DNA from 2 places in the Thioclava sp. F28-4 genome. Region 1 is predicted to be linked to the other one. Evidence: riboswitches for the same ligand, from Rfam matches in the RefSeq annotation. Region 1 holds a riboswitch; the other holds the start of a gene.
The links. A riboswitch is a leader RNA that binds a small molecule or an ion and turns the genes downstream of it on or off. The one in region 1 is predicted to bind cobalamin.
Positions count from the first base shown of each region.

Region 1 (9,665 bases):
ATCGGCGAACCTACGCTATTCGTGCGCGCGGGCGGCTGCGACTACCGCTGCTCGTGGTGCGACAGCCTCCACGCGGTCGACAGCGCCTATCGTCACACATGGGCGCCGATGAGTTCCGAGGATGTCTGGGCCGAGCTGCGTCGGCTGTCTGGCGACCGCCCGCTGACGATCTCGCTCAGCGGCGGAAACCCGGCCATTCAGGATTTCGGGCCGCTGATCGCGCTCGGGCGGGCCGCCGGCTACCGCTTCGCCTGCGAGACGCAGGGCTCTGTCGCGCGGCCTTGGTTCGGTGATCTGGACACGCTGGTGCTGTCGCCGAAGCCGCCTTCGAGCGGAGAGCAGGTCGATTGGGACGCCTTTGCCGCGTGCGTGGCGGCCGGAGGTTCGGCCCGCAGCACCGTGATGAAGATCGTGATCTTCGACCGCGCGGATTACGACTGGGCCAAGGCGGCCCATGCCCGCCACCCGGATCTGCCGCTCTATCTGCAGCCGGGCAATCCCGAGGTTGACCCGGAGGTTGCGGTCGATCCGCAGGGTCTGGCCGACCGGCTTGGCTGGCTGACGGACACCGCTATGGCGGACAACTGGTTCGCGCCCCGCATCCTGCCGCAGCTGCATGTTCTGATCTGGGGCAACAAGCGCGGCGTTTGATCCGCCTAGGGTCGGACGCCCCGAACATCACTCGGGCGCGACCCGCGTCACGCAGCGGTGCGGTTCGCGAAACTCGTGACGCGACGCACCATTTCGTCGAAATCGAACGGCTTCAGCAAGACTTCAGTATCCGTAAGCGTCGTGGCCGTTGCCGCTTCCTCGTCATACCCGGTCATGAACATCACTCTGAGATCTTCTCGCGCCTCTCGCGCCCGGGCTGCAAGCTCCCGGCCCGTCATGCCGCCCGGCAAGCCGATATCCGTCAGGAGAAGCGTCACCTCGGGCTGGTCCTGCAGCACCTGAAGCCCGGCCGCCGCATGGGCCGCCTGATAGACCGTGAAGCCCGCCTCTTCCAACGCCTCCACGACGACGAAACGCACGATCGCCTCATCGTCCACAACGAGGATCGTGTGTCCGCCCCCCGTGGCGGGCTCCTCGCTTACAGGCAAATCCACCTCGGCGCGCGCGACCGTCTCGACCGAGCGCGGGAGGAAAATGTTCACGGTCGTCCCCTTCCCCAGCTCGGAGTCGATCGTCGCGCAGCCGCCGCTTTGGCGCGCGAACCCGTAGACCATCGAAAGCCCGAGGCCGGTGCCCTTCTCGCTGGGCTTCGTCGTGAAATAGGGATCGAAGGCTTTCGAGATTTCCTCCGCAGTCATACCCGTTCCAGTGTCGTGCACGGACAGACGCAGGTAGTCGCCGGGCGGAAGCTCCGAGTTCTCGGTCTCGATGGCCTCGTTGGTCGTGCCGATCGTGATCGTGCCGCCATCGGGCATCGCATCGCGCGAATTGATGCACAGATTGAGAAGCGCGCTCTCAAGCTGGTTCGGGTCGACCATCGCGGGCCAGGCCTCTGCGTCGTCCTCCGCCCTTACCAGAATATGCGGCCCGATGGAGTGCCGCATCAGGTCCTCCATACTGCGGACCAGTTGCGGCACGTCGGTCGGCTTGGGCATCAGCGACTGCTGACGCGAGAAGGCGAGCAAACGCTGTGTGACGCTGGCGGCCCGTTCGGTCGACGCTTGCGCGGCTTCGAGATAGCGCAGGATTTCCTCGCGACGCCCGTCTTCGAGCCGCTTTGCGACGAAGTCGAGCGACCCGGAAATCGCCGTGAGGAGATTGTTGAAATCGTGGGCGAGCCCCCCGGTCAACTGCCCGACGGCCTCCATTTTCTGGGCCTGCCGGAGCTCTCCCTCCCGCTGCATGAGCTTCGCGGTCTGCTCTTCGACGCGCTGCTCCAGCGTTTCATTCAGCTTGGACAGCTCGGCCGCCGCCTTGTCGCGCTCTTCGAGAATGGCGCGCCGGTCATCGAGATCCATCAGAACGCCTGCGAAGATGCGCGGCGTTTCGGCCTCCATCCGGCCATTGGCTTCGACCCAGTGATACAGCCCGTCGGCCCGCTTGACGCGAAACTGATATGCATACGGCGTCGTCTGCTGCGTGGCGCGATCGATCGCCGCCATCAGCCCCGGCTTGTCGTCCTCATGAACGTTCACGACAATCTGGTCGATTGTCAGACCTGCAGCGCCTTGCGCGGAATCGAGCCCCATGCTGCGCGAGAATTCTTCATCGAGATCGAAGGTTTCGCTGTCGAGATACCAAACCCAGGTGCCAAGGATCGCCCCGGCCGAGAGCGCGCGTGCGACGTGACGTGCACTCTTTTCCGCGCGGCGCTGGCTTTCGCGTAGTTCGCGCTCTTTGCGTTTGCGCTCGGTGATATCGCGAAACAGAACCGCGACCTGCGCTTTCGCGGCGGGCTCCACCCGCGTCGCGGAAACCTCGATATGCCGCCCGGCCTCGACGAACTCGCGCTCGAACCTCAGAGGCTCTCCGGTTCTGAGCACTTCGCCGTAGATTTTGACCCACTCGGCCCCGTCTTGTGGGGCGACATCGAACACGGTCTTGCCGACGATACCGTCGATCCCGGTATGTCTTTCGTAACCGGAATTGGCTTCGATATGGACATAGTCGCTGAGGGGCCCTCTGGGCCCGTCGATGAACTGGATGACGCAGAATCCGTCATCGATCAGCTCCATCAGGGCTTTGTAGCCGGCATCGGGAGCCGCGTCGTCCTCAGTTCCGCGCGCATCACGCCGGAAAGCTTCTTGCCAGGTCACATAAGATCCAATGCAGGTTAATGCGTCTCCACCACTGCCCAGAGATATATCTTTTCCTTAATCTTACAAACATGTTTCCGGTACATGAATGGGGGTGGACGAATTGCTGCTAGAATATTTATCTATAAATTATGACGGATACACCCCATGAAACACATTCGCAGCGCATCGCGCGGATACTTTCGGATCGCATCATTTCAGGTGAGATTCCGCCCGGCGCCCGGCTGAGACAGGACCACATCGCGAGCGAGTTCGGCGCGAGCCACGTCCCGGTGCGCGAAGCCTTTCGCGAATTGCAGGCGCGCGGATTGGCCGAGAGCGAAGCGCGCCGCGGCTTTCGCGTGACCGAGTTCGACGTGGCCGAACTGCGCGAAGTGGCGGAGATGCGCGCCAGCCTCGAACCCTTGGCGCTGCGCCATGCAGCTCCGAACATGACACGCGCAATTCTCCAAAAAGCTGAACAGGTTACGCGTATCGGAGACAGTGCCAGAACAGTCCGTGATTGGGAGGCCGCGAACCGTCAATTCCACCAGTTGATCCTGACACCCTGCGGGATGCCACGACTTCTGGAGACGATCGACAATCTGCAGACGACCAGCGCACGCTTCCTTTTCGCCGCCTGGCGCCGCGACTGGGAAGCCCGCTCGGACCACGATCACCGGATCATCATTACCGCCCTCCACAAGGGGCAGACAGACCTGGCCTGCGCAACCTTGGCACGCCATGTCGGCTGGATAGGAAAACGCAAGTCATCGATAAAAAATGCCGAAGCACACGAGACTTACGTGATTTCTGGATAATTATCTATAACTCCAATTGATAGCCCCGGATGCGCCCGCATAGTCATAGATAGCAATTCCAACTATCGACTGAGGACAGGTTCAATGACGGTTTTCGACACTTCCCAGAAGCTCACCCACACTCTCTGGCGCGGCCTTGGGCTCGCGCTTTGGGGCGCTGCCCTGATCACACTCGGCGCGAAGCTTCAGGTGCCTTTCTGGCCCGTGCCGATGACCCTGCACACGCTTGCGGTCTTCTTCATCGCAGCGAGCGTCGGCCCCAGAATGGCGGCTGCCGCAATGACCACCTATCTCATGATGGGCGCGATGGGGGCGCCGGTCTTCTCAGGCACACCCGAGCGCGGCATCGGCCTAGCCTACATGATGGGACCGACCGGGGGCTACCTGCTGGGCTTTCTGCTGGCGGCGCCCATGATCAGCGTGCTCGCACATGGTCGCGGTTGGCTCGGCAAAGCGCTGGCGATGCTCGTCGGGCTGATCGTGGTCTATGCCGCGGGCCTCGCCTGGCTCGCCAATTTCGTGCCCGCGTCGAAACTTCTCGCAACCGGCGTCGCACCTTTCGTTCCCGGGGATCTGGTCAAGATCGCAATCGCCAGCGGTCTCGCGACGGGCCTCACCCGCCTGAAGGAGCGCGCGTAACCATGGCGGGAGACATCAGAAACGATTGGAGCATGGCGCAGGCGAAGGCGATCCACGACCTGCCCTTCCCCGAGCTTCTTCACCGGGCGCAAACGGTTCATCGCACCCATTTCGACCCGAGCGCGCTCGAGACGGCGAGCCTGCTGTCGATCAAGACGGGCGGCTGCCCGGAAGATTGCGGGTATTGCTCCCAATCCGCGCATTACGAGACCGGCGTGAAAGCCACCAAGCTGATGAAGACCGAAGAGGTTCTGAGCGCGGCACGACGCGCGCAGGCCTCAGGCGCGCAACGGTTCTGCATGGGCGCGGCGTGGCGCAGCCCGAAGGATCGCGACATGGATGCGCTCTGCGAGATGGTGCGCGGCGTCTCCGAGCTGGGGCTGGAGACCTGCATGACGCTGGGCATGCTCTCGCCGCGGCAGGTCGAGAAGCTGAAGGCGGCGGGGCTGGTTTTCTACAACCACAACATCGACACGTCGCCGGACTATTACCGGAAGATCGCGACGACCCGCACGATGGAGGACCGGCTCGATACGGTCGAAAATGTGCGCAAAGGCGGCATTCGGGTCTGTTGCGGCGGGATCTTGGGCATGGGCGAGGCTGAGGAGGATCGGATCGCCATGCTGGTGACGCTCGCCACCCTGCCCGCGCACCCGGCCAGCGTGCCGATCAACCTCTGGAACGAGATCGAAGGCGTGCCGGTGCAAAAGAACGCCGAGCCGGTCGACCCTTTCGCGCTGGTGCGGGTCGTCGCGCTCGCGCGGATCCTGATGCCCGCGTCGGTCGTGCGGCTCTCGGCAGGCCGCACCGGGATGAGCGACGCGTGGCAGGCGCTTTGCTTCGTCGCGGGCGCGAACTCGATTTTCGTGGGCGATCAGCTTCTGACCACGGACAACCCCGCAGCGTGGAAAGATCAGGACCTGTTGGCGCGGCTGGGCATGCATGTGGCCCCCGCGAAGCCGAGCGCCGAACCGGCAACCGTGGCTTGAGCGCGCGACCGTCTCGGGCAACTCGCCCGAGACGGTTAAGCTCTGGCCCCGACGCAAACGAAAAGGTCCCGCGGGTTCACGCTCAGATCAGCGCTGACCTTCCGCCTCGGCGACATGGCCTTTGACCTTCAGGAAACTGTCCGGCGTCACCGATATCGAGTCGATGCCGAACTCGACCAGTCTGCGGGCGAATTCCGGGTAGTTCGACGGCGCCTGACCGCAGAGCCCGACCTTCGCGCCCACGCCATGCGCTCTTTCGATGACGCTCCGGATCATCCACTGAACGGCGGCGTGCCGTTCGTCGAACAGAGGCGCGAGCCGGTCGCTGTCGCGGTCGATGCCCAAGGTCAGCTGCGTCAGATCGTTCGACCCGATGGAGAAACCGTCGAACCGCTTGGCGAATTCCTCGGCGAGGATGACGTTCGAGGGCACTTCGCACATCACGTAGATCTGCAGACCGTTCGATCCGCGCACCAGCCCTTCCTCGGCCATCACCGCCAAGACGCGGTCGGCCTCTTCGGGCGTGCGGCAGAACGGCACCATCACCAGCACATTGTCGAACCCGGCCTCTTCGCGCAGTCGCCGGATCGCCCGGCATTCGAGCCGGAACCCCTCGACATAGGCGAGATCGTAATAGCGCGAGGCGCCGCGCCAGCCGATCATCGGGTTGGATTCCACCGGCTCGAATTGCCGCCCGCCCAAGAGGTCGGCATATTCGTTCGTCTTGAAATCGCTCAGCCGCAGGATCATCGGGTTCGGGTAGGCCACGGCGGCGATCCGGGACAGTCCGAGCGCCAGTTGATCGACGAAATACTCGGCCTTGTCCTCGTATCCTCTTGTGAGCGTTTCGATTTCTTCCCGCACCTCCGTCTCCCGGATATCGGAGAAATGCAGCAGCGCCATCGGGTGGACCCGGATCGTGTTCGAGATCACGAATTCCATCCGCGCCAGACCGACACCGTCGATCGGCAGCCGCCACCAGCGCGCGGCAATGGCCGGGTTGGCGAGGTTGAGCATGACCTTGGTCTTGGTTTCCGGCACCGCGTCGAGGTTCAGATCTTCGACCGTGAACTCGGCAAAGCCGTCATAGACCCGGCCCTCGTCGCCTTCGGCGCAGCAGACGGTCACCTCCTGCTCGTCATGCAGCACATGGGTAGCATCGCCACAGCCGACGATGGCGGGCACGCCCAGCTCGCGGCTGACGATGGCGGCGTGGCTGGTTCTGCCGCCGTGGTCGGTGATGATGGCCGAGGCGCGTTTCATGACAGGCACCCAATCGGGGTCCGTCGTCGAGGTGACGAGGACCGAGCCATCCACGAAATCGTCGATATCCTTGACGTCTTCGATCAGGCAGACACGCCCGGTCGCGACCTGTTCGCCGACCGACAGACCGCTGACGACGACCGGACCATGCGCGCCGATGGTATAGCGCCGGAGCGACCCCGCAGAGACCCGAGATTGCACGGTCTCAGGGCGCGCCTGCACGATAAACAGCTTCCCCGTGACGCCGTCTTTCGCCCATTCCATATCCATCGGCTGGCCGTAATGCGCTTCGATGGTGGCCGCTTGTTGCGCGAGGTCGAGCACCTCGTCATCCGACAGAACGAACTTCCCGCGTTCCGCTTTTGACGTCGGCACGTTGCGCACCGGGTTCGGGGCGTCCGGCCCGGCATAGATCATCTTGATCTCTTTCGCGCCGAGCTTCTTCTCGATGATCGGTTTGACCCCGGCCTTGCCAAGGAACGGTTTGTAGACCTGAAACTCGTCCGGCGTGACCGCGCCCTGCACGACATTCTCGCCCAAGCCCCAGGCCGCGCTGATCAGCACGACCTTGTCGAAGCCGGTTTCCGTGTCGATCGAGAACATCACGCCCGACCCGCCGATATCGGAGCGCACCATCTGCTGGACGCCCACGGAGAGCGCGACATCGAGGTGATTGAACCCTCTGAGCTTGCGATAGGTGATCGCGCGGTCGGTGAAGAGCGAGGCGTAGCACTTGCGGCAGGCGGTCAGAAGCTCCTCTTCGCCCGACACGTTCAGATAGGTCTCCTGCTGACCGGCAAAGCTGGCATCGGGGAGGTCTTCGGCCGTCGCGCTCGAGCGCACGGCGACGGAGACCTCGGGCACCCCTGCCCGCTTCGACAGATCGCGATACGCCTCCCGGATCGCGGCTTCGGTCGAGGCGGGCCAGTCCCCGGCCACGATCGTGTCGCGAATGCTCTGACCCGCGACATGAAGGCTGATCTTGTCGGCATCGTAATCGGCGAGATAGCCCGCGATGGCCTCGGTCAGATTGTTTTCCTCGAGAAACATCCGATAGGCGTCGGAGGTGGTGGCGAAGCCCGGCGGAACCTGAATGCCCTTGGCGCCAAGCTCCTGCACCATCTCTCCAAGCGAAGAGTTCTTGCCGCCCACAAGCGCGACATCCTCGCGGCGTAAGCTATCGAAAGGAATGACTTCTTTCTTCGTGGCCATGAGCTCGCCTCCCCTGTTTGCACCTGCGGGCACTTTATCGCAGGGGCGCATTTCGACCTTGATCTTTGTCAACGCGGGCCCGCTTGTCCCACAGGCCCCAATCCGTTCTGGACAGCGCCAGATTTTCCTGCGATCAAATCCGGGATGGTGTCCGGCCCCAAAGGGTCGGCTGAAAAGGGAACACGGTGCGGGCGATGCCCAACTCCGTGACTGCCCCCGCAACTGTAAGCGGCGAGCGCCACCGGAAACGCCACTGACCTGCAAAGGTTGGGAAGGTCCGGTGAAGCCACGACCCGCGAGTCAGGAGACCTGCCATCTCGGATGCGCGCCCGCGCGCATCTCGGTCACCTTAAACCCGGGCGGGGTGCCCTGGGACGGAGAGACGAGAGATGGACCAGATCGGACCTCGCATATCGCCGTGCCGCGACCACTCCCGCCCTTTTGCGCGGAGGGCGCGATGCTTTTGGAACGAACGCTTTCACTCTTACAACTCGATATAGGACCGATCTCGCCGCTGCGTGCGCGTGAGCTGGGCACGCTGGGCTACATGGAATGGCTCGGCGGACTGCCGGGCGACATGCCCTATGCGAAGGCGGCGATCATCGCCCATACGCAGGCCTATCCGTTCGGCGCAGCCTCGCCCGCCGTCGCGGTGTTCTGCGAGTTGCTGTTGGACTCATTGCGCCCGCAGCCTTTCGCCCTGCCGATCGAGATGCCCCCGCCGCTTCGGCGCGGCGGGGCTCGCGCCCGGCGCGGCCTCTGAGCCTGTTTTTCGTCTTGCGGTCGCATTCTGCGGCCCGGCCGAGGACCATTGCAGCAGGGAACGACAGCCCCGTTCCCTGTGAGGCTCGGCACTTCAAACGATGGTCATGGATGAACTGAGAGGATCTCTCCATGAATGACAACAAACTGACCCGCCTGCTCGACGCGCGCCCGGTGATCTGCGCCGAGGGCTTTCTGTTCGAACTGGAACGGCGCGGCTATCTGACCGCCGGGGAATTCGTGCCCGAGGTGGCGCTCGAATACCCGCAGGCGCTGCGCAATCTGCATATCGATTTCCAGCGCGCCGGCAGCGATATCGTCGAGGCCTTCACCTATAACGGTCACCGCGAGAAGATGCGCGTGATCGGCAAGGAAGACCTGCTGGAGCCGCTCAACCGCGCGGCGCTGAAAATCGCGCGCGAGGTCGCCAATGCGAAGACCGGCAACCTGATGGCGGGCAATATCTCGAACACGAATATCTGGGACCCGACCGATCCGGCACGGCAGGCCGAGGTGCGCGCAATGTTCGACGAGATGATCGGCTGGGCAGTCGAGGAAGGCGCGGACATTATCATCGGCGAGACCTTCTACTATGCGGGCGAGGCGCTGTGTGCGCTGGAGGCCGCGAAGGCGTCGGGTCTGCCGGTGGTGCTGACGCTGGCGCCGATGGCGGCCAACGAGATGATGGACGGGGTCGGCATCGTCGAGACCTGCCAGCAGCTCGAACAGGCGGGCGCCGATGTCGTCGGGCTGAACTGCTTCCGCGGGCCGCAGACGATGATGCCGTGGCTGCGCAAGGTGCGCGCAGCGGTAAGCTGCCATGTCGGCGCCCTGCCCGTGCCCTACCGGACCACGACGGAGGAGCCCACCTTCTTCAACCTCTCCGATCACAACGGCTGCACCTGCCCCTCGCCGCATGGCCGGACCTTCCCGACCGCGCTCGATCCGCTGGCGTGTAACCGCTACGAGATCGGCGCCTTCGCGCGTGAGGCGCAGGCGATCGGGGTGAATTACCTTGGCGTGTGCTGCGGGGCGAGCCCGATGCATATCCGCGAAATGGCCGAGGCCGTGGGCCGCGAGACCGAGGCCAGCCGCTTCTCGGAGCGGATGGAGAACCACTTCATGTATGGTCAGAACGCCCGCCTCCCGGCGCATATCCGGGCCCTTGGCGACGGCGCCTGAGGCTTAACGCTGCCCTGTCGCGCGCGCATTTCGCGCGGCAGGGCAATCTA
Region 1 is NZ_MPZQ01000001.1:49,271-58,935, forward strand. Features, by position in the region: gene queE (7-carboxy-7-deazaguanine synthase QueE) at 1-651, shown strand, start outside; gene BMI87_RS00250 (ATP-binding protein) at 699-2,768, opposite strand; gene BMI87_RS00255 (GntR family transcriptional regulator) at 2,900-3,568, shown strand; gene BMI87_RS00260 (biotin transporter BioY) at 3,653-4,207, shown strand; gene bioB (biotin synthase BioB) at 4,210-5,196, shown strand; gene ppsA (phosphoenolpyruvate synthase) at 5,284-7,671, opposite strand; cobalamin riboswitch at 7,800-8,003, shown strand; gene BMI87_RS00275 (hypothetical protein) at 8,129-8,434, shown strand; gene BMI87_RS00280 (homocysteine S-methyltransferase family protein) at 8,566-9,615, shown strand.

Region 2 (11,339 bases), on a different contig from region 1:
TAGCGCATCAGATAGCTTTCCAGCCAGAGCGCGCCTTCGAGATCGAGATAGTTCGTCGGTTCGTCCAGAAGCAGCAGATCGGGCTGCGCGAACAGCACGCCCGCGAGCGCCACGCGCATCCGCCAGCCGCCGGAGAAATCCGAGCAGGGGCGCTTCTGCGCCTCCATGTCGAAGCCGAGACCCTTCAGGATGGCGCTCGCCCGCGCCTCGCCCGACCACGCGTCGATATCGACCAGCCGCGTCTGCACCTCGGCGATGCGATGCGCGTCGGTCGCCGTCTCGGCTTCGGCCAGAAGGCTCGCGCGTTCCTCGTCGGCGGCCAGCACCGTATCGAGCAGCGAGGTCGAGGAGGACGGCACTTCCTGCGCCACGCCGCCGACCCGGGCGCGCGAGGGCAGGCCGATCTCGCCGCCATCCAGCGTCAGCTCGCCGCGGATCAGCCGGAACAGTGTCGTCTTGCCCGCGCCGTTGGGGCCGACGAGGCCGACCTTGTGGCCTTCGGGAATGGTGGCGGAGGCGTTCGCAAAGAGCGGACGGCCGTCGATCGAAAAGGAGATATCGGAGATGCGCAACATGGGGCCTGACTTGGCGCAGGGGCGGGCAACAGTCAATCGCTGCTGCGCGCCGCTGCCCCTTCGGCTTGGCAAAAATATCCCCGCCGGAGGCATCTGCGGGCGCAAACCCGCGCAACGACCTGCCGATCGGCCTTGACCAAACGGTCACAAACCCAATCTAGAGTCGCCGCAGCCCCGCCCATGAGGGCTTTTCAAGGCTTCCCCTGCATGGTAGCAGGCGCGGCAGATATTTCGGACCGGATACCGGCCACGAACCACAAGGAAAGGGTCACACATGGCCATCGAACGCACGCTGAGCATCATCAAACCCGACGCGACCAAGCGCAACCTCACCGGCAAGATCAACGCCAAGTTCGAGGAAGCGGGTCTGCGCATCGTCGCGCAGAAGCGCATCCAGCTGACCATGGATCAGGCCGGCAAGTTCTACGAAGTCCACAAAGAGCGCCCCTTCTACGGCGAACTGTGCGAGTTCATGGCGTCCGAGCCGGTCGTCGTTCAGGTGCTCGAGGGTGAAGGCGCGATCGCCAAGAACCGCGAAGTGATGGGCGCGACCAACCCGGCGGAAGCCGACGAGGGCACCATCCGCAAGGAATACGCGCTCTCCGTGGGTGAGAACTCGGTGCACGGCTCCGACGCTCCGGAAACCGCTGCGGAAGAAATCTCGTTCTTCTTCTCGGGTCTCGAGATCGTCGGCTGATCTAGCGTTTCGCGATCAGACCAATTTCCGAGAGGGCCGCGTCCAGCCGGGCGCGGCCCTTTTCTTTTGCGGATTGGGTGGTGCTGTCGCTCGCCGCGATCCGCGCCTTAAGTGCATCGAATTTCTTGCGGAATTCGGCCTTCTCCGTGCCGCGACAGTCGTTCCACGGGCGCCCTTGCAGTGCCATGTGCAGGGCGTAATAGCCGATGAAATGGGCGGGATTCCCGACCTCGATCCAAGCGGCATAGGCGGCGTCCGCGCCGATCTCGCGCAGTTCCTCTGCCGAGGTGATCCCGGCGCGGATAAAGCCCTCGGCGGTGGCGGGGCCGATCCCCTTTATGGATGTGAGAGAGGTGCTCATCGTGCCGGACGGTCCTTCGGGGCGCGCGGTATCAGTGTCGCGCGGGCTGGCGTCGGGACAGTTTGAGAGCAGACTTCGCGCCACGCAAGAGCAGCGCGAAGGAGAGATCGAAGGGGAGGCGGCGCGAAAACCGGCGGTGAATGAAGATGCCGGTTGCGGAGCCTGCCTGCGCCGCTATCATAGCGACGCGAGAAAGGGCGTCAGATGGACGCCCAGTCGTCGAATACGGTGCCGTTCTGTTGGGTCGTATTGCCCGTTTGGCCTTGTTGCTGGCCAGGACGGTTCGTGCCGCCTTGCTGTTGCTGGCCTGATTGAGTGCCCGATTGCTGTTGCATGACCTAAGCCTTGTGATGAGTCGCGTTTAGCGGGGTCTTCCCGTTGGTGCGACAAGTAGACACAGGCTCTCGCCGGGAAAAGGGGTGGTCAAGCGAAACTGAATTTTGATCTCTTTGCCGTGAGCGGGTGTCATGAAACTGTGACGTTGCCGCCACGAAAACGCTGCTGCGCACGGGAATGCGTCAGAAATAGGGACCTATCGGCGCGTCATGTCGCGGCGGTTATTCCGCGGCGCGTGCGGTTGCGCAGATCGACAGCGGCTGCAGGCCGGGCAGGCTGAGCATCGCCTCCAGCGCGGTGTTGTTGTCGACCAGATCGGCGAGCGTCTTGCGGTCCAGCGTCCCGTAGAAGGCCTCGAGCGCATCGGTCAGAGCATCGCGGAACAGACAGGCGTCGCGCAGCGGGCAGGTGTTGGTCTCGGTATCGAAACATTCGGCGAAGGGCAGGGCGGCCTCGAAGGCGCGCAGCACTTTGCCCACGCCGATCTCTTCGGGCGGGCGGGCAAGTTGCATCCCTCCGGCGCGGCCGCGCAGGGTGGTGATGAAATTCTCGCGCGCGAGCGTGTTGATGACCTGCGCGAGATGGTTCTCGGACGCGTTACAGGCCTCCGCGATCTCATGTTTGCGCACGGTGCGATGCGGATTGACCGCGCAGAACATCAGCACGCGCATCGCGAGATTGGTTCGTGTGGTCAGACGCATCGCAACTCCTCCAGCTCACGAAGCGGTGATATAGGTAAGTTTACCTCGCAGGTTTGACCTATGTCACGTTCCTTGAAAATTTTCGTCACAGAGCGGGGCTGGCGCAAGCGGGGATCCGCCAGAGGCAATATGCGCGGGACGTAGATGCGCGCTGCGCCCGGCGCGGCGAATGCGTCCATTTGTCAGACTCCTCACACACGGATGCGTGAGTAAATGAGAGGTGTGATCCCGCCGCGTGGGTTGGTCCGGCGCGGCGCGGGTGATCTGATCCGTCGCGTTGTGGGCCGTTCGGCCCCGCGCGGCGATGGCCACCGGGAGGGCAAGATGAGCAGTCTGGCTGAAACGAGTGCCGCGCATAGCCGGCTCGAGCATTTTCCGATCACCTTCTATGCGACGACGATGGGGCTCGGGGGCTTCACGCTGGCGCTGCGCGCGGCGGCCAAGCCGCTCGGGTTGGGACCGTTGCCCTATCAGGTGATGTTCGCGGTGACGGCGACCGTTTTCGTGCTGATCTCGGTCTTCTATCTCGCCAAGGCGCTGAAGCATCCGCAGGGCGTGAGCGCAGAATGGCATCACCCGATCCGGCTGGCCTTCTTCCCGACCGTCGCGATCTCGCTGTTGCTGCTGGCGACGGGGGCGTTGACGGTCTCGACCCCGCTTGCGCTCCTGCTGTGGCTTGCAGGCACGACCCTGCAGGGGATCATGACGCTCGCGGTCGTGACCAACTGGATCGGGACGCGCAGTTTCAAGCACGGGCAGCTGAACCCGGCATGGTTCATCCCGGCGGTGGGCAATGTGATCGTGCCAGTGGCGGGCGCGCAGCTCGGTTTCATCGAGATCAGCTGGCTGTTCTTCTCGGCCGGGATGCTGTTTTGGCTCGTGCTGCTGACGCTGGTGTTCAACCGTCTGATCTTCCACGATCCCCTGCCGAGCAAGCTGCAGCCGACGCTGGTGATCCTGATCGCGCCGCCCGCGGTGGCCTTCATCGCGTGGCTGCGCCTGACCGGCGAGCAGATCGTGCCCGGGGCCGAGATCGGACAGGGCGTCGATCCTTTCGCGCATATCCTTCTGTCGCTGGCCTATGTCTTTGCGGCGCTCGTCGCGGTGCAACTGCCGCGCATCCTGCGGCTGCCCTTCGCGATGAGCTTCTGGGCGCTGAGCTTCCCCATCGCGGCGCTGACCATCGCGACATTCCTGCATGCCGAATACGCCCATTCAGAGCCGCATCTGCGCATGGCGGTGGCGTTTCTCGCGATCCTTGCCGTGGTGATCGTAGGGCTCGTCTGGCGCACGGGGCTTGCGATCCTGCGCGGAGAGATTTGTCAGCCGGAGTGAGGGGGCGCGCCCCGAGGGGATGATCGTTTGTCTTTGCATGAGGTCAGGCGCTGCTCGGGGCTCGTCGTCCCGGGCGGAGCTATGCCCAAGCGCTGGAAGTCGGACGCGCCCCTCATCCCCTCGCACGGCAGCTTGACCTCCCGCGAGGGCTGGCGCAGATTTCGCGGGCGAAAAGGAGGGGCGATCATGGCTCTGGAAGATGCGAAAACCCAAGTGGATCAGGCTTTTACGCGGGCAGAGGCACGTGGCCTGAGCTTCGAGAATACCTTCGGCGGGGCCACCAGCTTCCTGCGGCGGCGCTATACGAAGGACCTCGCGGGCGCGCAGATCGCCGTGACCGGCATCCCCTTCGATCAGGCGGTGACGAACCGCCCCGGTACGCGTTTCGGGCCGCGGGCGATCCGCGAAGCCTCGACGCTGCAGGCGTTCGACGCGCCCTATGGCTGGGGTTACGACCCGTTCTCGGAACTCGCCATCGTCGATTACGGTGACATGCCCTTCGACTATGCCAATGTGCCGGAAGTGCCGGGCCGGATCGAGGCGCATCTGGGCGCGATCTTCGGGGCGGGCGTGGTGCCGATCACGCTGGGCGGCGATCACTTCATCACGCTGCCGATCCTGCGTGCGGCCGCTGCCAAACATGGGAAGATCGCGCTCGTTCAGTTCGACGCGCATTCCGACACTTGGGCCGATGACGATATGGACCGGATCGACCACGGCACGTTCCTGTATAAGGCGATCAAATCGGGCGTCGTGAAGGCGGAGAACACCGTCTCGGTCGGTATCCGCACCGACAATCCCGATACGCTGGGCGTGACGATCGTGGATGCGCCTTCGGTGCATCGCGAGGGCGTCGAGGCCACGCTGGAACGCATCCGCGCGGTCGTGGGCGACAAGCCCTGTTACATCACCTTCGACATCGACGGGCTCGACCCGGCCTTCGCGCCCGGCACCGGCACGCCGGTCTGGGGCGGTCTGGCCAGCTGGCAGGCGGCAGAGCTGTTGCGCGGGCTGAAAGGGATCAACCTGATCGGTGGCGATGTGGTCGAGGTCTCTCCGCCCTACGATCCGACCGGCGTGACGGCCATCGCGGGCGCCCATGTCGCGACCGAGCTGATCGCGCTGGCCGGTTGGGGGCTGCGGGAGGGCGCGGCATGAATCGGGCCGTGACGATCCTCGCGCTCGGGTTGGCTGCGGTTGCCGTAGCCGATGGCTGGGTGCGCTTCGCCCCGATCGACCCTGCGCGCTACAAGGTCGAGGGCTTGGCGAAAGCGCCCGGCGATCACCCCGAGACGGGCGGGTTTCAGGCGGCCCGCGAGGTCTCCGATCCGCTGGTGCAGATGGCCGCACTCGACAAGATCATCCGCGCCACCGCGCGCACGAAACAGGTGGCGGGCAGCGTCGATGAGGGGCATGTGGCCTATGTCACCCGCTCCGCCTTCTTCGGCTTTCCCGACGTCACCACGCTTTGGGTCGAGGGCAACACGCTGCAAATCCGCGGCCATCTCGTCTACGGCAAATCTGACCTTGGCGTGAACAAGGCCCGGATCATGGGCTGGCTCGACGAGGCGGGGCTGTAGGGGGGGCTGATCCGAGGCGCGCTTGCCGGGTCACAGCGATCAACTCTGACGGCGCGCTCCCTTGCGAAGAGAGGGGGCGAAGCCTAAGTGAGGCTCCATGCAGCCGGAGCCAGCATGACCACCATGTACCGTTATTTCTCCTGGGCCATCGCCGTCACCATCGCGGGGCTGGTCGGGTCGTTCGCGCTGGGATTTGCCCAGACCGGCGGGCTTGGCGGCGCGGTCTCTTTCCTGATGATCACGGCGGTGCTCGCCGTGCTGGAAATCTCGCTGAGCTTCGACAACGCCATCGTCAACGCCAACAAGCTGCACCAGATGACGCCAAAATGGCAGCGTCGTTTCCTGACCTGGGGTATTCTGATCGCGGTCTTCGGGATGCGTATCCTGTTCCCGCTGCTGATCGTCGTGATCGCCGCCGGGATCGGACCGTGGGAAGCGGTGCAACTGGCCGCGAAACATCCGGCGGAATATGCCGAGATCATCGAGGACGCGCATCTGTCGATCGCGGGCTTCGGCGGCGCTTTCCTGATGATGGTCGCGCTCACCTATTTCATCGACGAGGGCAAAGAGGTTGACTGGATCCGAGCGTTGGAGCGCCGTCTGCGCGCGCTCGCCTCGATCCGCGGCCTCGAGATCGGGCTCGTGCTGCTCGTCATTCTGGCCTTTACCTGGATCCTGCCCGAAGGGCGTGAGGACGAGTTCATGTTCGCCTCCATCTGTGGGCTTGCGACCTTCCTCGGGGTCGAAGTGCTGAGCCACGTGCTCGACCGGACGAATATCGCCGCCGAGACGGCCAAGGCGGGCCTCGGCGCGTTCCTCTATCTCGAAGTGCTCGACGCGTCCTTCAGCTTCGACGGGGTGATCGGGGCCTTCGCGCTGACCCAGAACCTGTTCCTGATCGCGATCGGTCTGGGGATCGGCGCGATGTATGTGCGCTCGATGACGCTGATGCTGGTGGAGCGCAACACGCTCAGCGAATTCCGCTATCTCGAGAACGGCGCCTTCTGGTCGATCCTGATCCTCTCGGTCGTCATGTTCGCGCAGACGTTGGTGGAAGTGCCCGAGGTGATTACCGGGCTGATCGGGGCGGGGCTGATCGGGCTGGCGCTGCTGTCCTCGATCCGTTTCAACAAGCGCAGCAGAGCCGCCGTCGAGAGTTGAAATTTTCTTGACAGACTGCGGCGCGCGCGGCACAGCAGGGGCACTTCGGTTCCGCCTTGGCGGATGAAAAGGGAACCCGGTGCGATGCGTGCATTCATTCCGGGGCTGCCCCCGCAACTGTGAGCGGCGAGTGACGGCTGACTGAGCCACTGGGGCGACCCGGGAAGGCCAGCCGAAACCAAGACCCGCGAGCCAGGAGACCTGCCGAGGCGCTCATCCTTTCTGCCTGTGCGGGGCGCGCAGCGGAGGCGGTCTTCCGTCAGTGGTGACATTCTCACCGTCGGCGGAAATTCCAAATTTCCAAAGACTTACGATACGAAGTTCACGCGACCACAGAGTCGCGATACGAGGGAATTGGATATGATCCGCACCCGTTTGACCGTGGGCCTGATGCTCACCACCGCGCTGGCAGCCCCCGCGCTCGCGCAAGACAGCCAACCTTACCAACTCGATGAGATCGTGATCTACCACGGCGCGCTCGAGCCGCAATCGTCGGACAAGACCGCGCAGGCGGTCACCGTGCTGTCGCGCAACGAGCTGGAGCGTTCGGGCCAGACCCGCCTTGCCAATCTGATCGCGCAATCGCCGGGCGTCGGCATCCTGTCGCGCGGGCCGATGGGCGCGCAGACCGGCTTCACCATCCGCGGCGTGTCGCAGAACTACGTCAAGGTTATGGTGGACGGGATCGACGTCTCCGATCCGTCCGCGACGCAGGTGCTGCCCGATCTGGGCCGGTTCAACACGTTCAACTACGACCGGGTCGAGATCATGCGCGGCTCGCAATCGGCGGTCTATGGCGGGCAGGCGGTCGCCGGGGTCATCAACCTCGACACGCCGCGTCCGACCGAGGATGGCGTGAGCCAAAGCGTCAAGGTCGAGCTCGGTTCCTACCAGACCGCGAATGCGGCCTATAACTTCGGTTGGAAGAAGGGTGACGACGAGCTCGCGATCCAGCTCTCGAAAGTCTACACCGCTGGTTTCTCAGCCGCCGACAAGAAGAACGGCAATACCGAGAAGGACGGCTACCGCGCCGACCGCGTGAGCCTGCGCGCGCAGAAGCGCATCTCCGACAATCTGCTGATCGGCTTCAACGGCTTTGCGCAGAACGACCGGGGTGAGTTCGATAACGGCTTCAGCTCGCCGCCCACGGACAGCAACGAATACACCATCCACAAGGAGCGGGGCGGGCGTCTCTTTGCCAAATTCGCGACCGGTCCGCTCGATCACGAGCTCGGTCTGACCTATTACACCACCTCGCGCTGGTATCCGGTCTATGACTATGGCTACGAGGGCAAACGCCGCAAACTCGACTGGAAAGCCTCGACCGATCTCGGGCCGGGCCGCGTGACCTTCGGCGCGGATCGCACGCTGGAAACCTATACCGGCACCTATGTCACGGGCGATGTTCTGACCGCGGATACGGGCGTCTTCGGCGAATATGCCTTCTCGCCGATGGACGGCGTGAACGTGACCGCCTCGGCGCGCCATGACGATCACTCGGATTTCGGCGGCAACACCACGGGCCGTCTCGGCGTCACCTGGCAGGCCGATGCCGCGACCCTCTTGCGTGCCTCGGTGGGCAACGGGTTCCGCGCGCCGTCGGGCTACGAGCTTTATGACGGCTATGCGGGCAATCCCGATCTCAAGCCCGAGAAATCGCTGAGTTACGACCTTGGGGTCGAGCGTGATTTCGGTGCGCATAAGCTGACCGCGACGCTGTTCCATATCGAGGTGAAGGACCTGATCGACTACAGCAACACGACCTACAGCTATTACCAGACCTCGGGCACCGCCAAGCGGCAGGGTCTGGAGCTGGGTCTGAAGGGGCCGATCTCCAGCACGGTCAATTACAGCCTCGGCTATACCTATCTGGATTCGAAGAACCCCGACGGGCTCTCTGCCGGCTCGACGTGGAACTCGGCCTTCGGGCGCCACACGCTGACCGCCGGGATCGACGCGCAGGTGACTGACAAGCTCACGCTCGCCGCCGATATGCGCGTGGTCACCGATCGTCAGAGCCAGCCCGATTACGGCCTGCTGAACGCGCAGATGACCTACGATCTGGGCAATGACAAAGAGGCCTATCTGCGTATCGAGAACCTGACCGACACCGATTACCAGCTCTGGCCGGGCTACGGCACCTCGGGTCGCGCCGCCTATGTGGGGCTGCGTGCGCGGTTCTGATCTGAAAGGGGCGGTTTGCGCCGCCCTTTTCGCCGCCTTGGCGGCGACCTCCTCCGCATGGGCGGGGGAGACTGCGGACGACGTGCCGCAGCGTGTCGTGTCCATGAACCTCTGCACGGATCAGTTGGCGCTGGCGCTGGCCGATCCGTCGCAGATCGTCTCGGTCAGCCATTTCGCGACCGATCCGTCGATGTCGGTGCATTGGAAACAGGCTGAAGACCTGCCTGTAAACTACGGGCGTGCCGAAGAAATTTCTATTCTCCATCCCGATCTCGTTCTGGCCGATACATGGTCGAACCCGGATACGATCCGCATGTTGCGCACGCTCGGGATCCGGGTCGAGCAACTGCCGCCCGGCACCTCGCTGCCCGAAATTCGGGGCCGGATCGAGACGATGGGTAAGCTGCTTGGCCATCCCGACCGCGCGGCAAAGATGCTCGCGGATTTCGATGCGCGGCTGGCAGCGATCGAGACGCCCGCGCCGGGGCTGAAAGCTGCGATCATCGGGCCCTCGGGCTATGGCTACGGGCCGCGGACCCTTGAAGGGCAAATCCTTGAAATGGCAGGGTTTGAGAACGTCGTCAGCGGGCCGGGGCTCGACTGGGGCGGACGGTTGCCGCTGGAAGATCTGGTGATGGATCGCCCCGATCTGGTGGTCGTCGGCGGCTCGCAAGGCGGCACCGGCACGAGCCGCGCGCAGGAGGTGTTGGCGCATCCGGTGCTGCGCGATCTGCCGGTCGTGCGGGGGCTGCGCGATGCAAGCTGGACCTGTGGCGCGCCCGCGATGCTGAATGCGGTGGAGATGCTGGCAAAGCTCGGGCGTGAAATCGAGAAAAAGAAGTTGACGCAATGAGTTATCGCACGATCTTCATTCTTCTCTCCGTCCTCTGTGCGGTGCTTTTCGCAGCCTCGCTGCTGATCGGGCCGTCGGGCATTTCGCCGCTTCACGGCCTCTCCGCGCTGATCTCTGGCGATGGAGCCGCAGGGCTGGTGATGCGCGAGTTGCGCCTGCCGCGCGCGATCCTCGGGATCGGCGTCGGCGCCGCACTGGGGCTGTCGGGCGCCGCGATGCAAGGCTTCCTGCGTAACCCGCTGGCCGAGCCGGGACTGATCGGGACCTCTGCCGGCGCGGCGCTCGGCGCTGTGATTGCGATCCAGACCGGGCTCTACGCGCTCTTCGCTCTGGCTCTGCCGCTGGCGGCGCTGGCGGGCGCGGGTGTGGCCGTCGCACTGATCCTGATCCTTGCGGGGCGCGAGGGTCGGGCGCTCGTGCTGATCCTTGCGGGGATCGCGGTCTCGGCGCTGGCGGCGGCGGCGACCGCGCTGGTGCTGAACCTCGCGCCGTCGCCCTATGCCGCGGCCGAGATCGTGTTCTGGATGATGGGCTCGCTCGCCGATCGCTCGATGACCCATGTGGCGCTGGCGCTGCCGTTCCTGATCGTCGGCGCGCTGATCCTGCTGCGCGCGGGGGCTGGGCTGGATGCGCTGAGCCTTGGGGAAGATGCTGCAGCTTCGATGGGCATCTCTTTGAAAAAGCTCAGGCTTCAGATTGTCTTCGGCACGGCGCTGATGGTGGGCGCGGCCACGGCTGTAGCGGGCGCGATCGGCTTCGTCGGCCTCGTCGTGCCGCATCTGCTGCGCAAATCCGTGGGCGCGCGGCCCTCGCGGCTGCTTCCGGCTTCGGCGCTTGGCGGGGCGGCGATGCTGACGCTGGCCGATATCGCGACGCGGGTGATCGCGCCCGAGCGCGACCTGAAACTGGGCGTTCTGACCGCGCTGGTCGGGGCGCCGTTCTTCCTGTCGATGATACGCAAAATGGGGCGCGAGGGCTGATGCTGGAGTTGGAAAACCTCACCGTTCTACGCGGCGAATGTCCGGTGGTCGATCGCGTCTCGGCGCAGGTCGGGCCGGGCGAGGTGATCGGGCTGATCGGGCCCAATGGTGCGGGCAAGACCTCGCTGCTGCGGGGCGCGATGGGGCTTTTGTCGCATCGCGGGGACAGCTCGCTTTCCGCGCTCGACCCGATGGCGCGGGCGCGGGCGGCGGCGTGGCTGCCGCAGGCGCGCGAGATTGCCTGGGGGCTGTCGGTCGCCGATCTCGTCGCGCTGGGGCGGCTGCCGCATGGCCGCGATCAGGCGACGCGCGGGGCGGCTGCAGTGGAGGAAGCGCTGCGTCGGATGGGGCTCGACAACTACCGCGACCGTGCCGCCACGCAGCTCTCTGGCGGCGAGCAGGCTCGGGTGCTGATCGCGCGGGCGCTCGCGCAGGAAAGCCCGCTGATCCTCGCCGACGAGCCTATCGCAGGCCTCGATCCGGCGGCGCAGATCGCGACGATGCAGGTCTTCACCTCCCATGCGCAGGCGGGCGGCGCAGTGGTCACTTCGCTGCATGATCTCGGGCTGGCGGCGC
Region 2 is NZ_MPZQ01000003.1:404,495-415,833, reverse strand. Features, by position in the region: gene BMI87_RS09595 (ABC-F family ATP-binding cassette domain-containing protein) at 1-575, opposite strand, end outside; gene ndk (nucleoside-diphosphate kinase) at 850-1,272, shown strand; gene BMI87_RS09585 (TfoX/Sxy family DNA transformation protein) at 1,274-1,633, opposite strand; gene BMI87_RS09580 (Rrf2 family transcriptional regulator) at 2,191-2,670, opposite strand; gene BMI87_RS09575 (SLAC1 anion channel family protein) at 2,995-4,005, shown strand; gene speB (agmatinase) at 4,192-5,163, shown strand; gene BMI87_RS09565 (DUF1499 domain-containing protein) at 5,160-5,585, shown strand; gene BMI87_RS09560 (DUF475 domain-containing protein) at 5,700-6,746, shown strand; cobalamin riboswitch at 6,776-6,970, shown strand; gene BMI87_RS09555 (TonB-dependent siderophore receptor) at 7,107-8,930, shown strand; gene BMI87_RS09550 (ABC transporter substrate-binding protein) at 8,917-9,783, shown strand; gene BMI87_RS09545 (iron ABC transporter permease) at 9,780-10,763, shown strand; gene BMI87_RS09540 (ABC transporter ATP-binding protein) at 10,763-11,339, shown strand, end outside.
Region 2: another riboswitch for cobalamin. It lies ahead of BMI87_RS09555 (TonB-dependent siderophore receptor); the one in region 1 lies ahead of BMI87_RS00275 (hypothetical protein).